2 regions of the Alcaligenes sp. LTN-3 genome follow, and region 2 is predicted to be linked to the other one. Evidence: riboswitches for the same ligand, from Rfam matches in the RefSeq annotation. Region 2 holds a riboswitch; the other holds the start of a gene.
What was found. Region 2 has a riboswitch for thiamine pyrophosphate ahead of AC6I6N_RS03350 (3-oxoacyl-ACP reductase). Riboswitches for the same ligand answer to the same signal wherever they lie in the genome.
Positions count from the first base shown of each region.

Region 1: it holds a riboswitch for thiamine pyrophosphate, as region 2 does, so the genes downstream of both, AC6I6N_RS01965 (NUDIX hydrolase) here and AC6I6N_RS03350 (3-oxoacyl-ACP reductase) in region 2, are expected to answer to the same signal.

Region 1 covers NZ_JCAPDN010000001.1:422,159-434,139, forward strand. The annotation lists gene hisI (phosphoribosyl-AMP cyclohydrolase) at 1-60, shown strand, start outside; gene thiD (bifunctional hydroxymethylpyrimidine kinase/phosphomethylpyrimidine kinase) at 163-969, opposite strand; gene AC6I6N_RS01965 (NUDIX hydrolase) at 966-1,439, opposite strand; TPP riboswitch at 1,484-1,602, opposite strand; gene AC6I6N_RS01970 (tautomerase family protein) at 1,648-2,037, opposite strand; gene AC6I6N_RS01975 (NO-inducible flavohemoprotein) at 2,044-2,421, opposite strand; gene AC6I6N_RS01980 (cytochrome b) at 3,012-3,557, shown strand; gene AC6I6N_RS01985 (NAD(P)H-dependent flavin oxidoreductase) at 3,561-4,493, shown strand; gene AC6I6N_RS01990 (LysR family transcriptional regulator) at 4,498-5,466, opposite strand; gene AC6I6N_RS01995 (AraC family transcriptional regulator) at 5,555-6,349, opposite strand; gene AC6I6N_RS02000 (hypothetical protein) at 6,443-6,697, shown strand; gene AC6I6N_RS02005 (hypothetical protein) at 6,694-6,837, shown strand; gene AC6I6N_RS02010 (hypothetical protein) at 6,854-7,240, shown strand; gene AC6I6N_RS02015 (copper resistance CopC/CopD family protein) at 7,329-8,951, opposite strand; gene AC6I6N_RS02020 (YcnI family copper-binding membrane protein) at 8,999-9,535, opposite strand; gene AC6I6N_RS02025 (DUF2946 family protein) at 9,588-10,013, opposite strand; gene AC6I6N_RS02030 (NUDIX hydrolase) at 10,091-10,498, opposite strand; gene AC6I6N_RS02035 (glutathione S-transferase family protein) at 10,611-11,231, opposite strand; gene AC6I6N_RS02040 (ATP-dependent Clp protease proteolytic subunit) at 11,253-11,855, opposite strand.
Region 2 covers NZ_JCAPDN010000001.1:674,468-686,448, reverse strand. The annotation lists gene AC6I6N_RS03355 (LLM class flavin-dependent oxidoreductase) at 1-868, opposite strand, end outside; gene AC6I6N_RS03350 (3-oxoacyl-ACP reductase) at 865-1,647, opposite strand; TPP riboswitch at 1,698-1,795, opposite strand; TPP riboswitch at 1,862-1,969, shown strand; gene AC6I6N_RS03345 (sodium:solute symporter family protein) at 2,111-3,550, shown strand; gene AC6I6N_RS03340 (OmpA/MotB family protein) at 3,628-4,473, opposite strand; gene AC6I6N_RS03335 (motility protein A) at 4,478-5,293, opposite strand; gene AC6I6N_RS03330 (flagellar protein FlhE) at 5,435-5,791, opposite strand; gene pbpG (D-alanyl-D-alanine endopeptidase) at 6,062-7,066, shown strand; gene AC6I6N_RS03320 (LysR family transcriptional regulator) at 7,078-7,992, shown strand; gene AC6I6N_RS03315 (Bug family tripartite tricarboxylate transporter substrate binding protein) at 8,150-9,139, shown strand; gene AC6I6N_RS03310 (M14 family metallopeptidase) at 9,185-10,132, shown strand; gene AC6I6N_RS03305 (NRDE family protein) at 10,218-11,111, shown strand; gene AC6I6N_RS03300 (carboxypeptidase-like regulatory domain-containing protein) at 11,108-11,527, shown strand; gene AC6I6N_RS03295 (tRNA-uridine aminocarboxypropyltransferase) at 11,514-11,981, opposite strand, start outside.

The sequences.
Region 1 (11,981 bases), 250 kb from region 2:
GCCAAGACCTTTGATCCCAAAGAAGTGTATGGGGATGTGCCCAATCCCACCGTGCTGTAGTGTTTGTCTCATTCAATGGAGCCGCTTGACTGTTCGCACTCGTAAAACTGCAGGGCAGTCAGACTGCACATCGCATAGCGATCAGTTGTAATGGGAGAGAGCTTACTTGAGAGGCCATAAAGCATGGAAGTGATGCACCGGACCTTGCCCCAGGCCGATCTGCAATTGGTCGGCAGCGGCCAAAGCGCCATTCAGGTATTCCTTGGCCAAACCCACCGCAGTTGGCACGCTGCGGCCCGGTAGCAGGGCCGCAATGGCAGAAGATAGTGAGCAGCCCGTGCCATGTGTGTTGCGTGTCGGGATGCGGGGCGACTGAAAAACATGGTTCTGCCCCTGACCTTGCAACAGATCCACACTGTCCGGGCCGTCCAGGTGGCCGCCCTTGAGCAGCACCCATTCAGGGCCCAGCAAGCACAAATCCTTTAAAGTGCTGTGCATTTCTTGCAGCGAGGCGGGTTCCGGTTTTTGCAGCAAATCGCCTGCTTCGGGCAAGTTGGGGGTGAGCAGGGTACACATGGGCAGCAGCTTGTCGCGCACCACGGAGACGGCTTCGGGGCTGAGCAAACGGTCCCCGCTTTTGGCAACCATGACCGGGTCCAGCACAATCGGGCAGTCCAGGCCGTGATGGTGTAGGCGGTCTGCAATCGCTTCCGCAATCCCTACGTTGGCGATCATGCCGATCTTGATGGCATCCACGCGCACATCCTCAAACACCGCGTCCAACTGGTCCGCCACAAAGTCCGGCTCCAGCGCCACAAAACGCCGCACGCCCTGGGTGTTTTGCGCGACCACGGCTGTAATTACGCTCATGCCGTAGGCACCCAAGGCGTACATGGCTTTCAGATCAGCCTGAATACCAGCGCCGCTGGTCGGGTCTGTGCCCGCAATACTCAATACATTCGGAATCATGCTTGGCCTGCTTGATCTTGAGTGGCAGCCAATGCCAATGCCTGACGGGCAACTCGGACGACGTCAAAACTGTGTGCCACATCCAGACTGTTCAGTTCCGCATTGCTGAACCAGCGTGCGTCCAGGGCATCATCGCCTGCCTGTGGCTCACCTTGCTGCCAGCGAAACAGCACAGCAATCAGAATGAAGTGTGAATAGGCCAAGGGTGTGGTGCTGGGCTCGCGGTCAAACACATCCAGCGCATCAAAGACCTGCAAGGCCTGGCCTTGTATGCCGGTTTCTTCGGCCAACTCCCGATGGGCCGCCGCCATGATGGTTTCGCCCGCGCGGATTTTGCCGCCCGGAAAGGCCCAGCGTCCGGCATCGGGCCGATTGGCGCGGCGTATCAGCAAAATCTGGTCTTGACGGATGACGGCAGCCAGGGTGGCGGCAACCGGGCCGACGGGGGCGGGAGAGTGGTCAGACGACAAGATAGCAACTCCTAGTCAAGGATAGCCATCCGGCAGCAAGCGGCGAGCAGGTACATACCCGTCCCTTCGCCGGCATGACCCGGATCAGGTTCAACGGGTCACTGCGGTGCAATCTGCTCGGGCAGTTTCTCAGCCTGCTCGCCAGGCTCCCCTCGGTGAAAAGACCGTTCTTGTTAAAACGGTCTGGGCGAGTATACCTGTCTTTCGCCTACAACTCCCCCGTCAAAAACTGCGCTCGCCCACGCCCGAAGGACCAGTCTGCATCGCTGTTCTCGACCAGGGCGATGATCAGATCATCGGGTGATACGCCACAGTTTTGTTCCAGTCGCTCTGCCAGCAAACGGTAGAACTGGACTTTCTGACTCTCGCTGCGGGGGCGGGACACGATATGCAGCAGCACTACTTTGTCGCTGCGTGGGTAGCCCAGGCCGGTGTCGTCCAGCACCAGCTCGCCGGGACGGTGCTGGGTGACGCATTGGTAGCGGTCGCTGGCAGGAACATCAAAGGCGTGCACCATGGCTTGGTGCGTGGTGTCCAGTAGCTGGCGTAGTTCGTCGTCGCTGCGGCCTTGGATCAGGTCAAATTTCAGTAGTGGCATGGTGGGTCATTCTTGATAGGAAGTGCGGTCTGCAAGGCCGTCGGGAGTGATAGCCATATCGTCGTACATCAGGCGTTCGGCTTCGATGAGCAAGGTTGATAGTTGCTGGTAAGCGGCGGCCCATTCATCAATAAGCTCGTTGCTGGCCATCCTCTCGATCAGCTCTTCGCGTAGGGCTTGCAGCAGGAAAGTGTCCGCATGTGGGGCACGCTCGGACTGGATTTGGAGAGCAACGCGATTGTTGGTGATCTGGCTGGCCAAGGGACTCAGCGGTGGGGAGTCGCGCAGTATCAATTCATAAAAATAGGTGGTCAAGGCTTCACCGTCGCTTGCCAGCAGCGGCACAGCCGCCTTGATGATGTCGCGTTGAGCGTCTGTCAACATACAAATCAAAAGCCAGGCAAGACGTGGCTATTTGTACAGTCAACGAGATAGGCAGCAGGGTGAGTCACGGTATCAGTCTCCTAGTTTGAGGTTGAGATAGCGGCGCTATCCATAGGGAAGATAGAAGACTGAATGAATCAAGTAAAATGATGAATAGTGAATTTATGGATCATTAATAATGATTAAATGGCGATTCCTATAAGCGTGGTCTGGACGAGCTTTAGGCGTACTTGCAGACGGCCTGCAGGTAGGAGCCAGTGCCAGAGGGCTGAGATGATGAGGGTTGCCCGTCTGCCGCGTGAGGGCATGAGGAAAACTATCTGTTCATCGATCACTAAAAAAGATTTTATTTATCAATATTCATCATTTTACTTGATTGATGGCTGCGCCTATCGTCAAGGCTCTTAAACGCCGGTCCTTGGCAGAGCCAAGGCTCTGAGGACACCGTGACCCAGGCCCAGACCAGCAGGAGGCAAGGTGATGACCGAAGCTGGCCGCTTGTGCGTGTTGGGTAGGCGGCCCACGACGTATCACGTTGGGTATTGCACGGTAAAGGACTTGTCCTCGATGACCTTTTCAAGGAGCTAATCATGCAACTGCGAGACAACGGACTCAGGTTCTCGCCCATCACGATTGTGTTGCACTGGCTTATTGCGGCCTTGCTGTTTTCCATTCTGGGTTTGGAGGTGGCCATCGCCCAAAGCCCCGGTGAGGCGCGGCTGGTGCTGTTGCAAAATCTGCTGGGGACGCTGCTGTTCCTGATCTCCATCTACCGTTTCTGGGCGCGGGTGACGTCTTTTCATCCCTTGCCGGTGGGCTCGCCCAATCCGGTAGAGGTGATAGTGGCCCGTTCAGTGGCGATAGCCCTGGCCTTGGCGATGGTGCTGCTGCCCGTTGCTGTCTGGCTGTCCCGAGCGGCAGCGGGGGTGGCGGTGGAACTGCCCGGTGGTCTGGCCTTGCCGACCTTGATCAGCCCGAATGAGCAGCTCAAAGCCGTGGTCGATGTGTTGTTCAATATTGGCGCCACTGTCTTTTTGCTGGGGTTGGCCTTGCACCTTTTCGGGGCATTCAAAAACCATATTGTGCTCAAAAATCTGGCCCTGCGGCGAATGCTGGGCAAACAGGTGGAGTTGTAAATCATGAGCGAAGCAAACCGAGTCTTTGCGGGCAATGTCATCACGCAGATGTGTGGTGTGCCATACCCGATCTTTTTGGCGGGCATGGCTGCGATCTCAGGGCCACCATTGGTGGCGGCGGTAGCGAATGCGGGCGGGGTGGGCGTGCTGGGCGGCTTGCGTCTGGCTCCCTTGACGTTGCGTAACTGGCTGCGGGAAACTAAAGCGCTGACGGACCGGCCTTTTGGGGTGAATATCGTGCCGCAGTTTGGTGGCCCGGAAGTGTTCGAGGCCCAGTTCCAGGTGATCTTGCAGGAGCGCCCCCGCATCTTGTCGCTGTTCTATGCCGAGGACTATTGCGCCGACCTGATTCCCCGCGCCAAAGACGCCGGCATGATCGTGATGGTGCAAACCGGCACGGTGGCACTGGCTCGCCAAGCGATGGCGCAGGGGGCCGACATTATCGTCGCCCAAGGCAGTGAGGGCGGTGGTCACCTGAATCGCGGCACGATTGGCCTGATGTCTTTACTACCTGCCATTCTGGACGGTGCGCAGGGCCGTCCCGTACTGGCCGCAGGCGGAATTGTTACCCGCCAGGATGTCAGGGCGGCCATGACTCTGGGGGCTTCTGGTGTACTGGTGGGCACGGCCTTTCTGGCCAGCGAGGAGTCCAATGCACACCCGCTCTACAAGCAAAAGATTCTGCAAGCTAGTACGGACGATACGCAATATCGCACCGGCTATTCCTTTGGCTGGCCCTATGGCACCCCGCATCGTGTGATTCCCAACCGCGACAAGTGGAATGTGCTGCGTTGGGTCGGGGGCGGGGCGCGGGCGATTGACAAGGACAGAATGGCCAGGAAACTGTCTTTGTATGCAGGTCAGGGCGTGGGCAAAATTCACAGCATTGTGCCAGCGGCAGAGCGGGTTGAGGAGCTGGTCTTGGGGCTGCCTTGATGGCTTACTGTGGCAAGGTCTGTGCGACGTTGTTGGACGGACCCACAGGCTGGCCGGTTAGAGCAGGCAGTTCGGCATGGCCTTGATCTGGCTTGGGAAATTGGGCGAACTGCGCTTGAGCCAGGGCCACAAAGCTGCGCAGGGCAGAGCCAGGATTGGTATCGGCACGACGGATAAACACGGTTTTCACCCGCGCAAGCTCAGGTGGTAGCTCGTGGCATTGCACGGGCAAGCGCAAGCTGCTGTTCTGGGCGATGGCTTTGGGCAGCAAGGTAATGCCCATGCCCGAGGCCACGCAGGACAGAATACCGTCCAGCGTCCCCATTTCCATGATCTGGTTGGGCACCAGCCCGGCCTGGTAAAACCAGTGTTCCAGCGTAGAGCGGTAAAAGCAGCCGGTTCTAAAGACCAGAACCGTTTGTTGGGGGATTGTTTCGATCAGGGCAGACAAGGATTCCACCGTCTTGCTGCTGACCAGCACCAGCTCTTCCTCAAACACCTCTTCTTGAATCAGGGCCGGGTTTTGATGAAAACCACCGACAAAAGCACCATCTAGCTGGTGGGTCTCGATGGCTTTAATCAGCTCTGCCGTGGTGCCGGTTTGCAAGGACAACTGAACCTGGGGGTAGCGCTCGCGGTATTGGATCAGAACCTGGGGCAGGCGGATGGCAGCCGTGGTTTCCATGGAACCCAGGCGCAGCAGACCGCTGGGCGTGCCCGTGTCTTGCAGGGCCGCACGGCTTTCATCGGTCAGTTGCAAGATACGGCGGGCGTAGTCCAGAAAAGTATGGCCAGCCGCAGTTAGCACCACGCCGCTTTTCTGGCGTATGAACAATTGCTGTTCCAGCTCTGCCTCCAGCTCTTTGACGCGCATGGTGACATTGGATTGCACGGTGTGCACTTTCTGGGCAGCGGCCGTAAAGCTGCCATGCTCGGCAACCGCACAAAAAATCCGTAATTGGCGCATTTCCATACCGGCTGTCCTATGTCTAAAAGTGATGTTTTGGTTTTCGTTCAATCACTTTATGACATTTCCGATGCGTCGTACAGCGCAGAAGGGGCTAGGTTGAAAGTTGGTGACGGTAATTGGCCGGGGTATGCCCAAAGCTGCGCCGAAACAGGCTGATAAAGGCGCTGGGGCTGGAATAACCCAGATCATAGGCAATGGTGGCTACTGGAACACCGGCTGCCAGCATTTCCAGGGAGCGCATCAGGCGGGCGCGTTGCCGCCAGGCGGTGAAGTTAAAGCCGGTTTCTGTAACGAAACGGCGGCTTAAGGTACGCAGACTGACCGCTGCCCAGCTCGCCCAGTGCTCCATGCCCTGGTTGTTGCTGGGGTCGGCAATCAGGGCGCGAGCAATGCGTTGCAAGCGCGGGTCCCGGGGGAGCGGCAGCCCAAAAGGCTCGACGGGCAGGGTACGGATTTCATCCAGGATAACGGAGGCAATATGCGCTTGTTCTTGGGGCAAGGGGGCAGCGGGAATCAACTCCCAGGAGCAGGCGCGCAGCACGGCTTCACGCAACAGGCCCGAGGTACGCAAGGTGCAGGCGTGGGCGGGCAGGTCGGCGCAGGCCGCTTCGTCTATATAAACGCTCCAGCCATGATAAGGGCCGTGCGATTGGCCCGAGTGCAGGACATGCGGCGGCAACCAGACGGCATGGATAGCGGGCACCACCCAAACGGCGTCTTCCACCCCGACGGAAAGCAAGCCGCGCAGAGAACCGAACAACTGCCCGCGAGCGTGCTGATGGGAGCGCGAGGATAGTTCCGAGTCGTGATTACCGGTGACGGCGAATAGCACAGGATGCTCGGGGAAGTTCAGAAAATCATGCAGACCTATTTTTCGTTCAGGCATGGCGTAATTTTGTTATTCATTGACCGATACAGTGTACATCTGCCAAAACCTTTGTGCTTACACTGAAAGCCTTGATGAACAAAGGAGCGATACATGCAAGCACATGACATTCTTCCCGATCACGCCAGCGAAGTTCAGATTGCTGGCACCACTATTCGCAAAGGCACGGTTGGCGCCTTTCTGGCCAATGCAGCGACGTTGCGCCAGCCTGGTGTCAGCGATGCACAACGTCAGCGTGCCTTGAACGATATTGTGGCGGCCTTGCCAGCCTTGAAAGCCTTGGGCTTGTTTGATGCCTTGGAGATTCGGGACCCTCAATTGCGTGATTTTGTGGAGTCCAGGCTGTGATGAGAGGTGAAGGCGCAACGGTTCGTCCGTATTGGCTGCGCGATACCGCCTGCTTGTATTTATCCGGCGGCTTGATGCGTGCCTTTGGAGGCATCCCCTATTTAGGCGTGCGCCGCTTTGATAGTGGCTGTCTTTATTGATGGCAAGGAGCCGCTTATGCAAGTCGATGACACGCAGTTTCCATTGGTGTTTTTAAGAGAACACAGCCCACAGCAAACACCGCAACAGGCGCAGGATCAATTAGAGGCCTTGTTGAATCGGGGCCAACGCTTTGTCTTGTTGACTGACAGGTTGGGCGGTGGGGACCATGCCCATGAGGAAAGCCACGAGGATCGCAAGCAACGCGCCTTGTTCTTCAAGCAGAACAAGCAGCGCTTGAAGGATTTGTGCGCTGGCATGGTAGTGATCAGCAAGGGGCGGGCCATTCCTGCTGCAGCACGCCTGGCACAGCAGACCTTGGGCCGGGTGCTGGGCCTGCAATTCAGCTTTGTCGTTGATGAAGGCGAAGCCAGGCTTGAGGCCAGTCGTTTACTGGCCCGTTAAATTGCGGGCGGCATGGCTGCCAGAAAGAGGAAGTCAGATCAAAAGAGGGACCACAGGCCGTGTGATGCGGCCTGTTTTTGTGTGCGATTTAGTTGGCTTGCAAATCCAGCGTGCTATCCAGGTGGATGCGTTCAAAGTCTGAAATCAACACTTGAATGCGAATGTTCCAACTGGCTAGATGCGGCAGCTCGAGAGTATTGACTTCCCATTGATCCTGTCGCGTGAGTTTCGCCGGAAAGGTAATGGATTCCACTCCAGCCTGCGGGTTGCTGAAAATCACCTCCACCTCTTGAGCCTTCAAGGGACTGAAATCGGGTTCGTATAAAGAGACGGTTAGAATGGCCGGGCGCTGGGCGGTGGCCGGAATGTACAACAGGTCCGCCCTTGCTGCTTCAGTATGGATATGGCTGGAAATGGTGGGGGAGACGAGCTGGGCCAAGGCGCGCGGAGGTGGGGTAAAGCGCCACAAGGCGGCCACGGCCAGGATCAGCACCGCCAACACATATTCCAGACGAACCACACGTCGCAGAGCCTGTCGTGCATCGCTACGCTGCTGCAAGACAGCTTGGGTCAGGCGATAGCGGTTGTAGGCTCCCAGAGCCAGCAAGAGCAGAACCAGAATCAGCTTGGCACTGAGCACTTGCCCATATCGGCTTTCCCATAGCGAGGCGAGCTGATCGAATTGCACGTAGATCAGTGCGGCTCCGCTCAGGATCAGGACCAGCAGGATGGCGGGAATCCAGCGCGAGAACAGGGTCAGCAAGCGGGATTCCTGAGCCTGTTCAAGCGCGTAGGCCAAAGGCAGGAAAGAACCCATCCACAATGTCAGCGCCACAACATGCAGCCAGACACTGAGCCGGGACAAGCAGGCGGGATCTGCCGTGCTGGCATGACCGCTGGAAGCCAGAGAAGCCCCCAAAAGAGTCAGCGCTAAGGCGGCCAGCCATTTCTGGCTAGTGGGACTCCTTGCCTGCCAGGAAAGGGCGGCACAGGCCAGGGCGACCCAGCCCAGCAGCACGGCCACGCCCATCGAGGTCGATACAGCCGTTTTCCAGGCCGTCGTGCCGAACAAGGCGGACAGCGGCAAGTCCAGCGCATCGACACCGACCAAACCCAGGTTTAGCAATAAGGCTATGGCACCTAAAGCCAGCATGCGCGGTGCGAGACGACTTTGCTGGGCTGAGGTCTGGTTTGATGTTGAGGTCAGCGCCCGATAGACCACCCAGCCTATCCCTGTAAACAGACCCAGATAGCCCAAGAGTCGAGCCAGCCAGATCAGGCCGTTTCTGACGGGATTGCTGCGGGTGCTGTCCATCAGGTTTGCGCTGGGCGTTCCAATGGCAAATGTCAGTGTTCCGCCGACGGGATGGCCGTCGGCAGAGATGACTCGCCAGCTCAGTCCATAAGTACCCTCGGTCTCCATGGGCGGCAAGGCCAGTTCCAGCCGCTGGTCTTGCATCAAAACGTCCCCCAGTTCTTCGGAGGAACCGTCGGGACGAATCAAGGCCATCAGCAAGGGGGAGACGGACTCATTGAAACTTAGGCTGGCGGTTCTGGGCGACTGGGCCAGTATTGTGCCGCTATCGGGCTTGCTGGCCACCAAGGACGCATGAGCATGCAGAGCTGGCACCCAGGCCAGCAAAAGCAAGGCGATTAGCAGCACAAGCAATGGGTGGCAGCATGCCTGCCTATGCAGGGACTGGGTTTGCATAAGATCTCCTTTAGGCTGATGTCCAAGGGCAGCCGCCGCCTGGGTGTCTACGGTTTGGGCAACAGTTGCAGCGCGGGAGCAGGGGCGTCGGAATGGTCAGCCGCTTTCTGGGTGTCCGGTGCCGCTTGATCAATCCAGCGCTCCACGCCTTGCTCGCATTCCTGCACAACCGGGAAGTAGAGCGTGCTATTGGGTTTGAGCTCATCGCCTAAGTAGCTGATGAACACGAACTCGTCATAGTGTTCGTCCTGCAAAGGGCCGCCAGCCCAGACCACTTCCTGAACACCGGAGCTGACCTTGGCACCCCAACGCGTATAGGCCTGCTTGTAGTCACCTTTTACGGTTTCCAGCGTCCAGCCTGCTTTGGGTTGTGGTTTGACGCCGACCACGCCTTCAGGAATACGGACACGGATTTTGGTGGTGGCAGAGCCTTTGCAGCCATGCGGCACGGACAGAACAGCCTTGTAGCTGCTGCCCACCGGGGCTTGCTTGGTTTGCAGGGAAACGTGTGCAACAGCGCAAGAGGCGAACAGCACAGCAGCCATGCCCAGAATGGCACGGGAAGACATAGAAGAAATCGACATTGAAAACCTCGGCTAGATAAGAAAAAAGAGACCGTCAAAGGACGGGGACCTATCAAGCGAGGAGTAAGGGCGGGGCGCGTGAACCTAAAGGCGGGCCTTGTGCAGGTAGCGGGGGCCGGGTTTGATTGCTCTCGGCCAACAAAACCGGCTGATATGTAATCAGGCTGATCAGGACAGGCGCATCCAAGGTCGGCAACAAGGCGGGGGACGCCGCGATACCAAAGGGACAATCCTGCTGGTTTTGATGTGTATCGGAATCCGCCTGGCCATCTTGGCCGATCAGATCAATCCAGAGCGTATTGGCTGAATTGCCTGCTGTACAGAAGGTAATGGCAAAACCATTGTCTTGTGCAGAGCGGGTAGGCATATAGCCTGCTGGGACGATGGCGCGACAGACGTAGGCTAGCAGAGCCAGGCAAAACAGAAATTGCCAGACTCGGATTTCGCGAAAAACGAAATGGGGACCCAGGGCGCGCATGCGGAAAAGTATATTACAAAAGAGGTGGCCGACAGATGAGGTGTTTGTCAGTTATCTGGCGCCAAACTTTAAGTGTTTCACTCTTTACGCTGTTTAATAGCGGCGACGGCTAGTTGGGTCGCCACCGTCAAAGGCCCTGGCAGTTGGTCCAATGCAAACCAGTCCATGCCGCTGTGCTTTTCTGGCTCCTGCACCACCGCTTGGCCGGTGAAAGATGTCACCCAATAGACAGGCGCAACCCAGTGCTCTCCTTTGTTGGCATCAATCTGGTTCACATTGACCAGCAGCTCCAGGCTATCCAAACGCAACCCCACTTCTTCCATAATTTCGCGTTTGACGGCTTGCTCCAGGGTTTCCAGCCAGTCCACTTTGCCGCCCGGGATGCCCCAGTGCTCGGCTTCCGGCTCACGTACGCGCTTGAGCAGCAAGATTTTGTCGTTTTGCATAATGACTGCACCGCAGCCCACTCGTATGGTTTCGTCCATGTCTACGTCTCTAGTTTGTTAAAAGGGCGTCAAGTGGCCCCGAGCGTCAATCACACGTAAAAAAAGCCGCGAACACAGGGGGCGGCTTGGCTTAGCTAAGACAAAGCAGCGTTTAGGGAAAACCGGCACATTGTTCTAGAAACGCAGGCCGTGAGGCCAAGCGGTGGTAGTAGTCTTCGGCCGCCTGCAGTTTCGGGCGATCAAACGGCGTATTCAGCCAGCGGTGAATGGACAGGCCCAGAATAATATCGGCCAGGCTGAACGCCGGTCCGGCTGCATAGGCTTGGGTTTGAGCCAACTGTTTATCCAGAATGGACATCATCTGTGCCCAGGCCGATAACGATGCCTGGACCTGCCCCGCATCCTGGTGTTGGGGTGACTGCCGTACCAGGCTCATAAACGCATAGGACCAGGATGGGTTCAGCTCGCACGCCTGCCAGTCTATCCATTGATCTACCTTGGCCCGTTGCCAGGCATCTTGTGGATACAAGGCGGTGGGCGCTTGGCGATTGGCCAGATAACGCACAATGGTATGGGACTCCCACAGCACGCGATCCCCATCCAGCAGGACGGGGATCTTTGCGTTAGGGTTCAGCGCAAGGAATTCGTCCGTGTTGACGTCCTTGAAACCGAGGCCCCAATCCTGCCGCTCAAACTCCAGACTTAGCTCCGCGCAGGTCCACATGACTTTACGCACATTGATGGAGGATTCTCTGCCAAGAATGGTCAGCATGAAGGGGCTCTGAGGCGCAGATTATTTGTTGGCAGGCAGCAGTTCGTCACGGCGTTCAATGATGCGTGAGATCAGGCCATATTCTATGGCTTCCTCGGCACTCATCCATTTGTCGCGCTCGATATCGTCGCGCACACGCTCGATAGGCTGGCCGGTTTCACGGGAAATCACTTGAGCGATACGTTCGCGCGCTTTCATGATTTCCTGGGCTTGAATGGCCATATCGCTGGCCTGACCACCGGCGCCACCGCTGGGCTGGTGAATCAGAAAACGGGTTTGTGGCAGGCATACGCGGCGCTCGCGAGCCGCGCCCAGGAACAGGTGGGTGGCAGCACTGCCAACCCAACCGGTACCGACCATGGTGACGGGCGAGGAAATAAAACGCACCACATCGTGGATGGCGTCGCCCGATTCCAGGTGACCACCGGGCGAGGACACGATCATGGTGATGGGGGCGGTGGATTCGGCATCCAGCGCCAGCAGCTTGCGCACGGTTTCCGAGGCGAGCTTATCCGTGATGGTGCCAAAGACCAGCACAGTACGGGCGCGGAAGGCTTTTTCTTCCAGAAAGGCGCTATCTTGAGGGCTGGTATCAGAGCGAGTTTCTTTTTCTTGGCCAAGCATGGGTGAAGACTCCAAGGGATACGTTTCTGTCTGCTAAGGAAAATCGATTGCTCGACTATATCCCGACTGATGATCAACCGGGCTTTCACTTGGCAATTTTTGTGGTTTTTTTTGTCCGGGCTGGGG
Region 2 (11,981 bases):
CGGCGGGCAAGAGTTCATCCAGTTCCTGCTGCTTGCGACGCGCCTCTTCCATGGTAGAGCCCACATAGGTCACCAGGCCTGGCATCACGGGCACATCCACGCCCCGCCCCGTTTCCCGCACGCGTCGTTTGATGTCGCGGTAATAGGATTGGGCCGAGGGCAAGTCATACGCCACGGCATAAATCGCTTCAGCTTTGCGCGCGGCCAAATCCCGGCCTTGCTCAGAGGCACCGGCCTGAAACAGAACAGGCTGTCCTTGTGGTGAGCGCGGCAAGGTCAAGGGCCCATCGACCAGGAAGTGATCGCCCTTATGCAGGATCTGACGCACCTGATCTACCTTGGCATAATCGCCCTGCCTGTCCATCACCAAGGCACTGTCGCTCCAGGAGTCGAACAGCTTCAGCGAAGTCTCAACAAACTCTTCAGCCCGTGCATAGCGCCAGGCATGGTCGGGCATGGCTTCGTAGCCGTGATTACGTGCTTCCGAATCAAACATGGATGTCACCACGTTCCAGCCCATTCGCCCCTTGGACACATGATCCAGGGAGCACAACATGCGCGCTGCCACAAAAGGCGTGTAGAAAGTGCTGGAAACGGTGCTGATCAGGCCGATATGCTCGGTGGCTCGCGCCAGGGCGGCCATCATGGTCAAGGGTTCCAAAAACCAGCGCGGACCGTCAGACACGTTATCGCTGGATTGGCCATCGGCAAAGAATATGGCGTCCAGCTTGCCACGCTCGGCGATCTGGGTCAGTTCTTCGTAAAACCGGACATCGCCGAGGCGTTCTACCTGCGAATCGGGATGACGCCAGGCTGCTTTGTGATGCCCGCAGCCCATAATGAATAAATTGAAGTGCAGCTGCCTCATCCGTTTTTCACCAATCCACCGTCCACCACCAAATTCTGCCCAGTGACTGCCCGAGCCCACGGACCGGCAAAGAACAAAGCGGCATCGGCGAACTCCTCAGGCGTAGTCACACGGCGCAACGGTGTGCTGGCCGCAATCAAGTCAAACACGGCCTCGGGCGTAGCCGCGGACGCATCGGTTGTACGCAGCAAACCGCCAGAAATCATGTTCACAGTAATCTGATCGGGCCCCAGATCGTGCGACAAGGTACGCGTCATGGACAACAACGCCGCCTTGGCGGCCGTGTAATCGTGATAGGGCACAACAGGGTTCTGGAACAGGTTCGTACCGATATTGATGATGCGACCAAAGCCCGCTTGCTTCATACCAGGCAATGCCGCCTGTGTGGTGTTCAAGGCACCGCCCACAATGCCTTCCAGTTGCTGGTTCAGTTGCGACCACGTCAGCGTATCGGCATGGGGACGAGCATCGCCGTTGAAAGAAAATTCAGGCAACGCGTTATTGACGACCGTAGTGATAGGCTGGCCAAAATGCGCCTGGGCTTTGGCAAACAAAGCTTGCACCGCCGTCGCATCCGTCACGTCCGCTTGCACGGCCAGACATTGCTGCGGGAACTCATCCGCCAGCGCCTGAGCGGCTGCTTCACTTTTCAGGTAATTGATGACAACTTTCGCGCCCTGACGCGCAAACGCACGTACCAGGCAAGCCCCCAGGCCGCGTGCGCCGCCGGTGACCAGAACAAGTTGTTGGGAGAGTTCCGAGACGTGTTCCACAGACATGAGACTCCTTGCAAGAATTCGGCGAGGATGTCGGCCCGGTTCAGACGCAGGTCTATGGATTCGGACATCCCTTCGCCAGTATGAGCTGGATCAGGTTCGACGGGTTTTATCTCAGCCCTTTCCAAGAAGGACACCCCGTGCCGCAGCCAGACCATAGCATAAATTGGCCTAGACCGTATCATTGACATTTGAAAGAAGCTCTCCTACTCTTTGAACCTGTTCCTGGGGGAGTCCTTAACGGGCTGAGACTCCGCATTCAAGCGGTAACCCTTAGAACCTGATCCGGATCATGCCGGCGAAGGGAAAGGAAACGCGGCCTGGCAGCCTGCCCGCTCTTGTCTGTGCGGTGCATTCATCAGCTCACACGCCCCATTTCAATCCCTCCATTTTTCTGCGCCCTGCCCTGGCATCCCGCCAGCTTGGCCGGTTTGTGCCTGTTCAAACAGGTTTTTGGGGAGATCTCATGCTGGACCAAACCGCCACCCTCCTGTGGCTGATCGTTTTTTCTGCGGCTTTTGCTCTGGCCGGGGTGCTATACGCCCGCCACTACAAAAATTCTCTTGAAGACTTTGTGGTGGCTCGCAATAGTCAAAGTTCCGTCGCTACCATTCTGACTTTATTGGCTTCTTCGCTGGGCGCATGGATCCTGTTCTCACCCGCGCAGGCCGCCACCTGGGGAGGATTGAGCGCCGTCATCGGCTATGCCCTCGGTTCCATGTCGCCCCGCCTGGCCATGATTCCGCTGGGCAAACGCATGCGCGAGCTGCTGCCACGCGGCCACAGCCTGAGCGAGTTTGTCATTGCCCGCTACGGTCGCCCTATGTATGCGCTGACCCTGCTCATCATGTTGTTTTACATGTTCATCTCCATGACGGCTGAAATCACCGCCATGTCCAAGATGATTACCTTGATTGCCCCTATCCCCCTGTGGGTCACCGCCGGTATTGTGCTGCTGGCCACGCTGATCTACACGTCTTATGGCGGACTGCGCGCGTCCATCTTTACCGACAAGGTACAGATGCTTGTAATCCTGCCCATGCTGTTTCTGATCATCATGTTTGGTTGGCAAGCCGTAGGGGGTCCGGTGCAATTGTTTGACAGCGTGAAGCTGGAGGCGCCGCGCCTGATCGAGCTTGGCGACCCGGTCGGTATCAAGGCCGGGCTGACCTTCTTTGTGGCCATCTTGCTGACCGGCCTGTTTCACCAGGGCAACTGGCAGCGCATCTATGCCGCCAAAGACACGCAGTCCATGCGTCGCGGTTTTTTGCTCGGTGGCCTGTTTGTCGCCCCTTTCATCTTTTTGATGGGTTTATTTGGTCTGGCCTTTGTGGGCCTGGGCTCCACCGGTGACAGCTCCGTCGCCTTGTTCAACGTTATTTTGCCGCACGTACCGGTCTGGTTTCTGGTACTGCTGATTCCTTTGGGCCTGTCCTTGGTCATGAGCAGTGCCGATACCGCCATCAGTGCTGTTTCCAGCCTGATTGCGGTGGATCTGGGCCGGATCATGCCCCATCGCAATACCGCTCAAATGATGAGTCTGGCGCGGTCCCTGATCTGGGTTTGCTCCATCCCTGTGCTGTACGCGTCCTCGCAAGGTTTCAGTGTGCTGTACCTGTTCCTGCTGGCAGACTTGCTGTGTTCGGCAGCCGCTTTCCCCGTGTTCTTTGGTTTGTATAGCCGCCGCTACGATGGCTTTACCGCCACCCTCAGCACCCTGGGCGGCCTGGTGGCCGGTCTGGCCGTGTTCCCACGCCCCAATGGCCCGATGGATTACTTGCTGGAATCCTTCTTGCTGGCCGCCATTGTGCCGGTGCTGATCAGCGTGTTAATCATGCCTCTGCGTCGCCATCTGCCCAAGTTCGATTTGGGCACCCTGGCCTCCTCCACACGTGTTCTGGACTAAATCCGAACACACTGGATTCAAGTTCAAAACAAAAACCCCGGTTTGTCAGTCGCAAACCGGGGTTTTGTTGTAAAGGCTTATTGGACGGGACTTTCAGGCTGTGTTTGAGGAGTTTGCACAATGATTTCAACCCGTCGATTCGTTGCGCGTCCTTGCTGTGTCGCATTGTCCCCCAAGGGGCGTGTATCGGCATAACCGACCGCGCTCAGGCGCTGGCTGCCAATGCCATTGGCTTCCATGTAACGCACCACACTGCCCGCACGTGCACCGGACAGTTCCCAGTTGGAAGGGTAGCGATAGCTGCGAATGGGCACCGAATCCGTATGGCCTTCAATCACAATCGGGTGGGTGGATTTTTGCAATACTTCAGCCAATTGACGTAGCACCGTCAAACCCTCCAAGCCCAGATCCGCACCGCCCGAGTTGAACAGAATCTCGCTGTTGATACGGAAGCTCACAGACTGATCGTTCATGACCACATCAATGTTGTCACCCAAGCCATCCAGATCCAGACCGTGATTGCCTTTACCGTGCCCCTCACCCAGGCCGGACTCGGGAAACAGGCCCGCGCCTGCGGGCAACAAACCGGCTCCGTCTTTGCCCGCTTGTGCAACGACCGTCGCACCTCCCTGCCCTTGCCCCTGCGCCGCCGTTTGTACCCGCTTGCCTGCAAAGGACAGCATCACAATCATCAAGACCAGCAACAAGGTCATCATATCCAGATAGGTGGTCAGCCAGGCCTCTTCCTCCTCGGGTACGGCCAGCCCCGGATCATTCCAGGGGCGGCTGCGACGGCGGCTGCCCAGATTGCTGGCCAGTTGCTGTTCGATCTTGGCTCCCCGGGCTTGTTCCAGCTCTTTTTGCAAGGCTTTCTGACGGTCAGCCAGTTCACCCAGGGTCAGGTCCTGCTCCATGTTTCCCATGGGATCAACCTCGCTCCGGAGCCGGGTCCGCGTCATCGTCGCGGCCACCCCGGTCATTGATCTCGTCCTGATACTGGGCCATGAAGGAATTGAGTGTTTCGCGCATCAAAGCCGGGCCACGGCGCTGGCTCATCATGGATACCCCTTGCATGATCATGTTCATCAAAACCACGCGCTGCTCGGTACGGCGCTCCAGCTTCACGGCCACAGGCTTGAACACCAGATTGGAGAGCAGCACACCGTAGAACGTCGTCATCAAAGCCAGCGCCATTTGCTGACCAATAGAGGTAATGTCGCCATCGCCCAGCAAGAACATCAAATTAACCAGACCAATCAGCGTACCGACCATGCCGAAAGCAGGCGCGAAGCTGGCCATCAAACGGAAGAGTTGCGCTTCTGCATGCTCACGGGCACGCAAACGGCTGATGCGCCATTGCAAAAGATCTTCAATATCTTCTTGGGGAGCTCGGTCAATGACCAGTTGAACACCGGTTTTCAAAAACGGGTTGGCTACTTTTTCCAGCGCCTCTTCAACGGCACGAATATCACCCATCATCCACAAACGGGAAATATTGATCAGCTCATCCATATCCTGTTGGGTGTACAGGCGTTCGTTACGCAGCACCGTCCCGATCAGGCCAAAAATACGGACAACTTCGCTTAACGGGTAGCTGATAAACGTCGCCGCCAACGTACCTACCAGCACAACAGCTAAGCTGGGCAGGTCCACAAACAAGGCGGGGTTTTCTGCCGTAAAAAACAAGATCACGGCAAACAGCAGCACGCTGGCTACGATGCCGATCAGAGTAGAGGGGTTCATGCACAAGTCCTGGTTATGGCCCGATGGGCATCAGAACTACATATCGGCAGTACAGCGGGTTTCTTTAGGCTAGCACCTTGAGATAGATCAAACCCAAATGAAATTAAATCGTTTATTAGGAAGCGGCGCGGGCGCGTAAAGCTAACGCTGGTAATTCACCCGAATCGATGCCCGCACTCGAACCGCCTCGGTGCTGCCCGCCCAACTCCAGACTTCATGCTCCAACACAAAACCATAACGCGCATCCTGACCAGCAAAGGCTCTGGTGCTAAGTACCGAACCGTTCATGTCCACACAGGCTCCACCTTGCAAACACAGGCGACTTTTCAGAATGGCCCGGCCGTTATGGTCGTAGCTGAGTTCCACCTTGCCAAGCGCACGGGCCTGCGAACGTATGGACTCTGGAGGCATAAAGCGTTGCTGAGTACGTGGAGAGCTGGTTGTGATGGCCTCGCTAAGTTGCTCCCCATCCCAGGCTAGCGACGCCTTGTGCCCCATTGCGGGAGTACTTCCTACGATTAAAAAAATAAGACAGAGCTTATAAAATCTGTTTATAAAAACAGGTTTTTGAGCGTTTGGGGATTTCAACAAAGACATAGACTGTTTTTTTATACAGATAAAATAAGTTTCTTAATGATACGGCGCAAACATCTTAAATTTTTTTTAACTTTGGGTCGTAAGATACTAATATAAAGAAGATTTTTTCTGGTAGCATAAACGCACAAATTCTATCCGCCCTTCTGTTTCTCGCCGACCGGGAACTGAAAAATGCCTCAAACCAGAACAAAAAAACTCATTCGACCTGCATTATGCGCTTTATTGTTAGCGCCATTTTCGATGTTGTCTGTCGCGCAGACGCTGGCGCTGGCCGAACCATCCGCATTGAATGACGCCAGCACGGCCATCAGCTACAACGTACCGCATCTGGTTTTTGAAAAAAACCTGCAACCCATCAGCTACAGCGAAAACGATAGCCGCCGCGCGCTCAATGCCCTCAAACACGACGCTCTCATCCAGCACGCCGCCCTGCGTTCGGAGATTGCCTTTGTACAGGATCTGGAGTCGTCCACCGTGCTGTATCAAAAAAACAGCGACGCTGTTCGGCCCATTGCGTCCATTACCAAGCTGATGACGGCCCTGGTCGTGGCTGAATCCGGTCTGCCTATGGATGAAATGCTGGAGATCATCGACGAAGATGTGGACCGCGTCAAACACTCCAGCTCGCGTCTTCGCGTTGGCTCCAAACTGAACCGGGCCGACATGATGCACTTGGCATTGATGTCCTCGGAAAACCGGGCTGCCCATGCCTTGGGCCGCAGCTACCCTGGCGGTCTGCCTGCTTTTGTGCGCGCCATGAATGACAAGGCACGCGCTTTGGGTATGCGCAACACACGTTTTGTGGAACCTACCGGCTTGTCCAGCGACAACGTGGCCAGCCCGCGTGACCTGGTCAAATTACTGACCGCCACCAGTCAACATGACCGTATCCAACAGTACACCACGAACGATCAGTATTCCGTCCAGCCTGTGCGTGGCCGCCAACTGGTATTCAACAACACCAATCGTTTGGTGAAGAACGCCAACTGGGATATTCAAGTTTCCAAAACCGGCTTCATCAACGAAGCGGGGGAATGCCTGGTCATGCTGACCAAGATCGAAGATCGTGAAGTGGCTATTGTGCTGCTGAATTCCACGGGTCGTTACTCGCGTATTGGTGACGCCGTACGGATCCGCAATCTGGTTGAAAAGTCCAACGGACTGGCCATGCTTTAAGACGGCTCTTCGTGTCCCAACTCAAACTGCTTGAAGACTTCGTGACCCTGGCTCGTGCGGGCAGTTTTGTTCGAGCGGCAGAACAACGCCACGTCACGCATCCGGCATTTGGGCGCCGCATTCGGGCCTTGGAAGCATGGGTAGGAACGCCTTTGGTCGAGCGCAGCAGCTTGCCCGTTACGCTGACACCAGAAGGACAGGTGTTCTACAACACCGCCAACCAAGTGTTGGAACAATTAAACCGTGTCCGTCGGCAATTGCAGGCGTCGGATCAGGCCGGGCAAGGCAGTTTACGAATTGCCACTGGCCGCAGCCTGGCGCGTACCCTGGTCACCGACTGGGTCAGCCGCCTGCAAAAAGGTAGCCATGCGCCTTTGTCGGCCCATGTGCCCATCGACATCAGCACCGGCATGATGGCCGATATGGCCAAGCTGCTCGCCCAAGGCAAAACAGACTTCCTGTGTTGTTATGAACACCCGGCCTTATCGATTGAGCTACTGGCCGAGCAAGTGACCTACATGACCATTGCCACTGACAAGCTCGTGCCCACCTGTCAGCGACGCAAAAACGGCATGCCTTTGTATGAGCTCAATGCCGATAGCGGGCGCAGCATCCCGTTGATCTCGTATTCGGGCGGCTTGGCCATGGCCCGTATTCTGGGTGACAAGCTGCATCATTTTGCCTACCCCTTGGTCAGCACGGTACGTTGCGACTCGCTGGATACCGCAATGGGTTCGGTGCTCAAAGGCATGGGGGTCGCCTGGTTGCCCTTGTCCATGATTGCCAATGAATGTCGTCGCGGCACCTTGGTGCAATTGGGTGGCAAAGGCGATGAAATTGCCTTTGAGGTACGCCTGTACCGCTCCCGGGCTCCGCTCTCGGCGCTGGCCGAGTCTGTCTGGGCTTTTACCCAGCAGGGTCGTTGATCGTTCGGCTAATCGAAAAAGCACGGTCATGTGCCTTAATAGCACATCACAAATGACAGCAACGAACACAATAGCCGTTCATAACTAAGGATATACAGGCCCGCAGCGCCGCCCTGGCCGCTGCTCGGAAACCTATCCATCGAACGGGGAGCACATCATGTCTTTTTCCTTTTCCAAGCGCAGCTTGGTTCTTGGCATTCTGGGCGCCTGCAGCCTGCTGCAAGCCTCGGTCAGCCATGCCGACACTTATCCTGCGCGCCCCCTGACTCTGGTCGTGGGCTACCCCGCTGGCGGCAGTGTGGACTTGACCGCGCGCCTGCTGGCTGAAGAACTCAGCAGCCGCCTGGGTCAAAGTGTCGTCGTGGAAAATGCGGGCGGTGCCGGCGGCACCATTGGTGCCCAGCGCGTACAACGGGCCGCTGCCGACGGCTATACCTTGCTGCTCGGTTCCACCAACGAGATGATCATTGCGGGCATGATCAATAAAGCCGTACGTTACAACGGACAACAAGATTTCACGCCTATTGGCATGATTGCGTCCCAACCCTTGTTGCTGGCTGCCTCCACAAAATCCGGCATTCATTCTGCCGCAGATTATGCCCAAAAGCTGCGCGCTGCCGAACCGGAAGCCTTCAGTTTTGGCTCCTCGGGCGTCGGTACGACCTTGCACCTGGCCGGTGAAATGGTGAACGCTTCGACCGGCACCACCGCCATGCACGTGCCCTATCGCGGCGTACCTCCTCTGGTATCGGATTTGATGAGCGGGCAATTGGATACGGCTTACCTTGTACTGTCATCAGGTTTACAACAAGCTCGCGCCGGTGCCATTGTGCCTTTGGGCATTACCGAAACCAAGGCTTCTCCAGCCGCCCCGGAAATCCCGCCGCTGGCCGATACCCCCGGCTTTGAAAAGGTCGATATCAACGTCTGGTTTGGCTTGTATGGCCCCAAGGATTTGCCCGAGTCCGTCACCAGCACCTTGCGTCAAGCCCTGGACAGCAGTCTGCAATCGCCCACCTTGCAAGAGAAGATGCAGTCAAATGGAGCCACGCTCTACGCCCCCGGCATGAACGCGGCCGAGTTTCAGGCCAAAGAGGTCGACAAATACGCCCGTCTGGTCGAGTTGGCCAAACTGCAGGCCGAATAAAACACATGCGCCCTGGCTGACAGCCGGGGCGCTGGAGTCTTCACCATGCAATTTTCTCTTTCTTTGCCTGACATTCAAAAAGAGCGTCAGGGCAATACCGGTGTTCCTGGCCTGTGGTGTCTGGATTCGGGCAAGGCAGGCCGTACCGTCATGATCAGCGCCCTGATCCATGGCAACGAGCTGTGCGGCGCCTGGGCCTTGAAAGCCGTGCTAGCCAGCGGCATGCAGCCACGTCGCGGCAAACTGATTCTGGCCTTTTGCAATCTGGACGCCTTTGATCGCTTTGACCCTGCGCAGCACGACGCCAGCCGCTACGTGGACGAAGACATGAACCGCGTTTGGAGCGATCAAAAGCTGTCGCAAACACAGACACAAGAACAACGACGCGCACGGGCCATCTTGCCTTGGCTGGAACAAGCCGACTGGTTGCTGGATCTGCACTCCATGCATGAACCCAGTGCCCCCTTGTTATTGACCGGCACCTTGGCGCGCAATATCGAGCTGGCGCAAACCCTGAGCGCCCCCGAGCATGTCATTGTGGATACGGGCCACAAGGACGGCGTACGCATGCGCGATTACGGCCGTTTTTCTGACCCGAATGCCGATGAGACCCGCTCCTTATTATTGGAATGTGGCTTTCATGGTGATCCAGATACACCTGCTATCGCATTGGACCTGATTGCCCGCTTTCTGATCGCCTCCGAGATTGTGCAAGAAGAGGATTTGCCTGCGGACTGGCGTCGAGCCTCGCCCGATCAGCAGCGCATTTTGCAAGTTACCCATGCCGTTGTCGCCCCTTCCATGAACGTCAGTTTCAGCCAAAACTGGCAAGGCCTGGAAACCTTGGCCAAAGCAGGCACCCAGATTGGGCAAGCCGATGACCAGCCCTTGCTGACGCCTTACGATCATTGCACGCTGGTCATGCCGTCACTACGCCAGCTACGCCCCGGTGTCACCGTCGTGCGCCTGGCACAAGACTACGCACCCTCTTGACGGGCCTTTCAAATACCGAGAAGAAAAGCGAAACTTGGCGGTACTTTGGCTACCAAAGCCTGCATAGCCATCCTACAATCGGCACATGTGCATCGCTTATATCGCCGTCGGAGTGAATGCGGATTGGCCGCTGATTATTGCCACCAATCGCGACGAATATCATGCTCGCCCCAGCCAGCCGGCTCAGCCCTGGCAAAACGAGTCCCAGATTCTGGCGGGTCGAGACCTGCAAGCCGGAGGTACTTGGCTGGGCCTGACGCAAAGCCGTGGACGTCTGGCCCTGCTAACCAATTACCGCGAAGTGCCGGGCAGCAAAAACCGCAAGCACCGTTCGCGTGGCGAACTGATTCCTCAGTTCCTGGTCGATGAGCGCAGTCCCGCCGAGTATCTGGAACAGTTAGCCCGGGAAGGGGCTGACTACGCAGGCTTCAATCTCTTTGTTCTGGAGTGGCCTGACACACAACAACCGTTACGTCTGGGCTATTACAGCAATCGCCACCCCAGCGGCCGTCCGCATCGGCTGGAACCGGGCGTGCATATTCTAAGCAATGCCTGGCTCAATACGCCTTGGCCCAAAAGCCTGTTCCTGAAAGAAACTCTGCAGGCGCAGCATTTTGATGGCTCGCCGCAAGCGGTAGAAGGTTTGTTCCAGGGCTTGCGCAATCAAGAAGTGGCCGCCGACTCTGACTTGCCCCAAACCGGTCTGAGCCTTGAGCACGAACGCTTGTTAAGCAGCCCGTTTATTGTCAGCCCCGATTACGGCACCCGCTGCACCACCGTCATTACTATTCATCAGCATGGGCACGGGATGCTACGTGAACGCAGTTTCAATTCGCTCGCTGAACCCATCCGTCAGCATGACTGGCCTTTTTTATGGCCCAGCTTTCATCCTGACAGCCAGCCTGCCCCCTCTCATAACAGCAACAGAGCCACTAATGGCCCGCTTAGTCTTCCCACTTCAAGCAAGGAAATCTCATGAGTCCTCGTCTTTCTTTGATCGGCATTGCCATGTCGCTGGCCTTATTGAGCAGTCCCATCACGCATTCCCAGGAACTGCCGCCCAGCCAGTACTACGGATCAACCGAATACATTAGCGGCGGAATAGGCAGCGATGAAGCCCAGTTATTCCGCATGGTACGCGGCACCTTCCCCTTATCCGTCAACTTCTCGGCGCATCAGGGCGAGCGCGTCGGCTATATTTCCGACGTGCAACTGGTCATCCGCAACAGCGGCGACCAAACTGTGCTGAACAGTCTGATCGATGGCCCCTACTGCCTGATTCGCCTTGCGCCCGGCAATTACAAGGTGTTTGCCACGTACCAGGGTCAAACCCAGGAGCGCCAGGCCAGCATTGTGGACGGTCAGTCCCGTGAGCTGAACTTCATCTGGAAGTAGGATAGTTACGCTGATAGGTATCCAGGCCCATGGCCTGGATCTGCTCTTCGATCAACTGATCGAAAGGCCGTAACAAAGGCCTGAAATCTCGCTCTGGCTCCATAATCTGCATCAACCGGACAATCGCTTCCAAGGTAGACACGGCCTGAGGGTCGGGCGCTTTACGCAGCCTGTAGCGTGACGCTTCCCCGTCAGGCAGCATCCAATACGGCAGGGTTTGCAAGACCGGATTACGATGCAAAATCAAGCGCGCCTTGCGCCAGGTGCCATCGGGCACCACGATCAAATCCGGTTTTTCTTCTGGGCCTGTTGAACCCGCTACCTTGGCTTGCGGCCCCGGAAACAGCAAGACAGGGCGATGCGCCTGTGCCAGACGCGCCCCCAGCTCTTCAAACTGCTCCCCCACCCATAACTCTGTCCCTTTCAATCCCAAATACGCCAGACGTGCGGTATT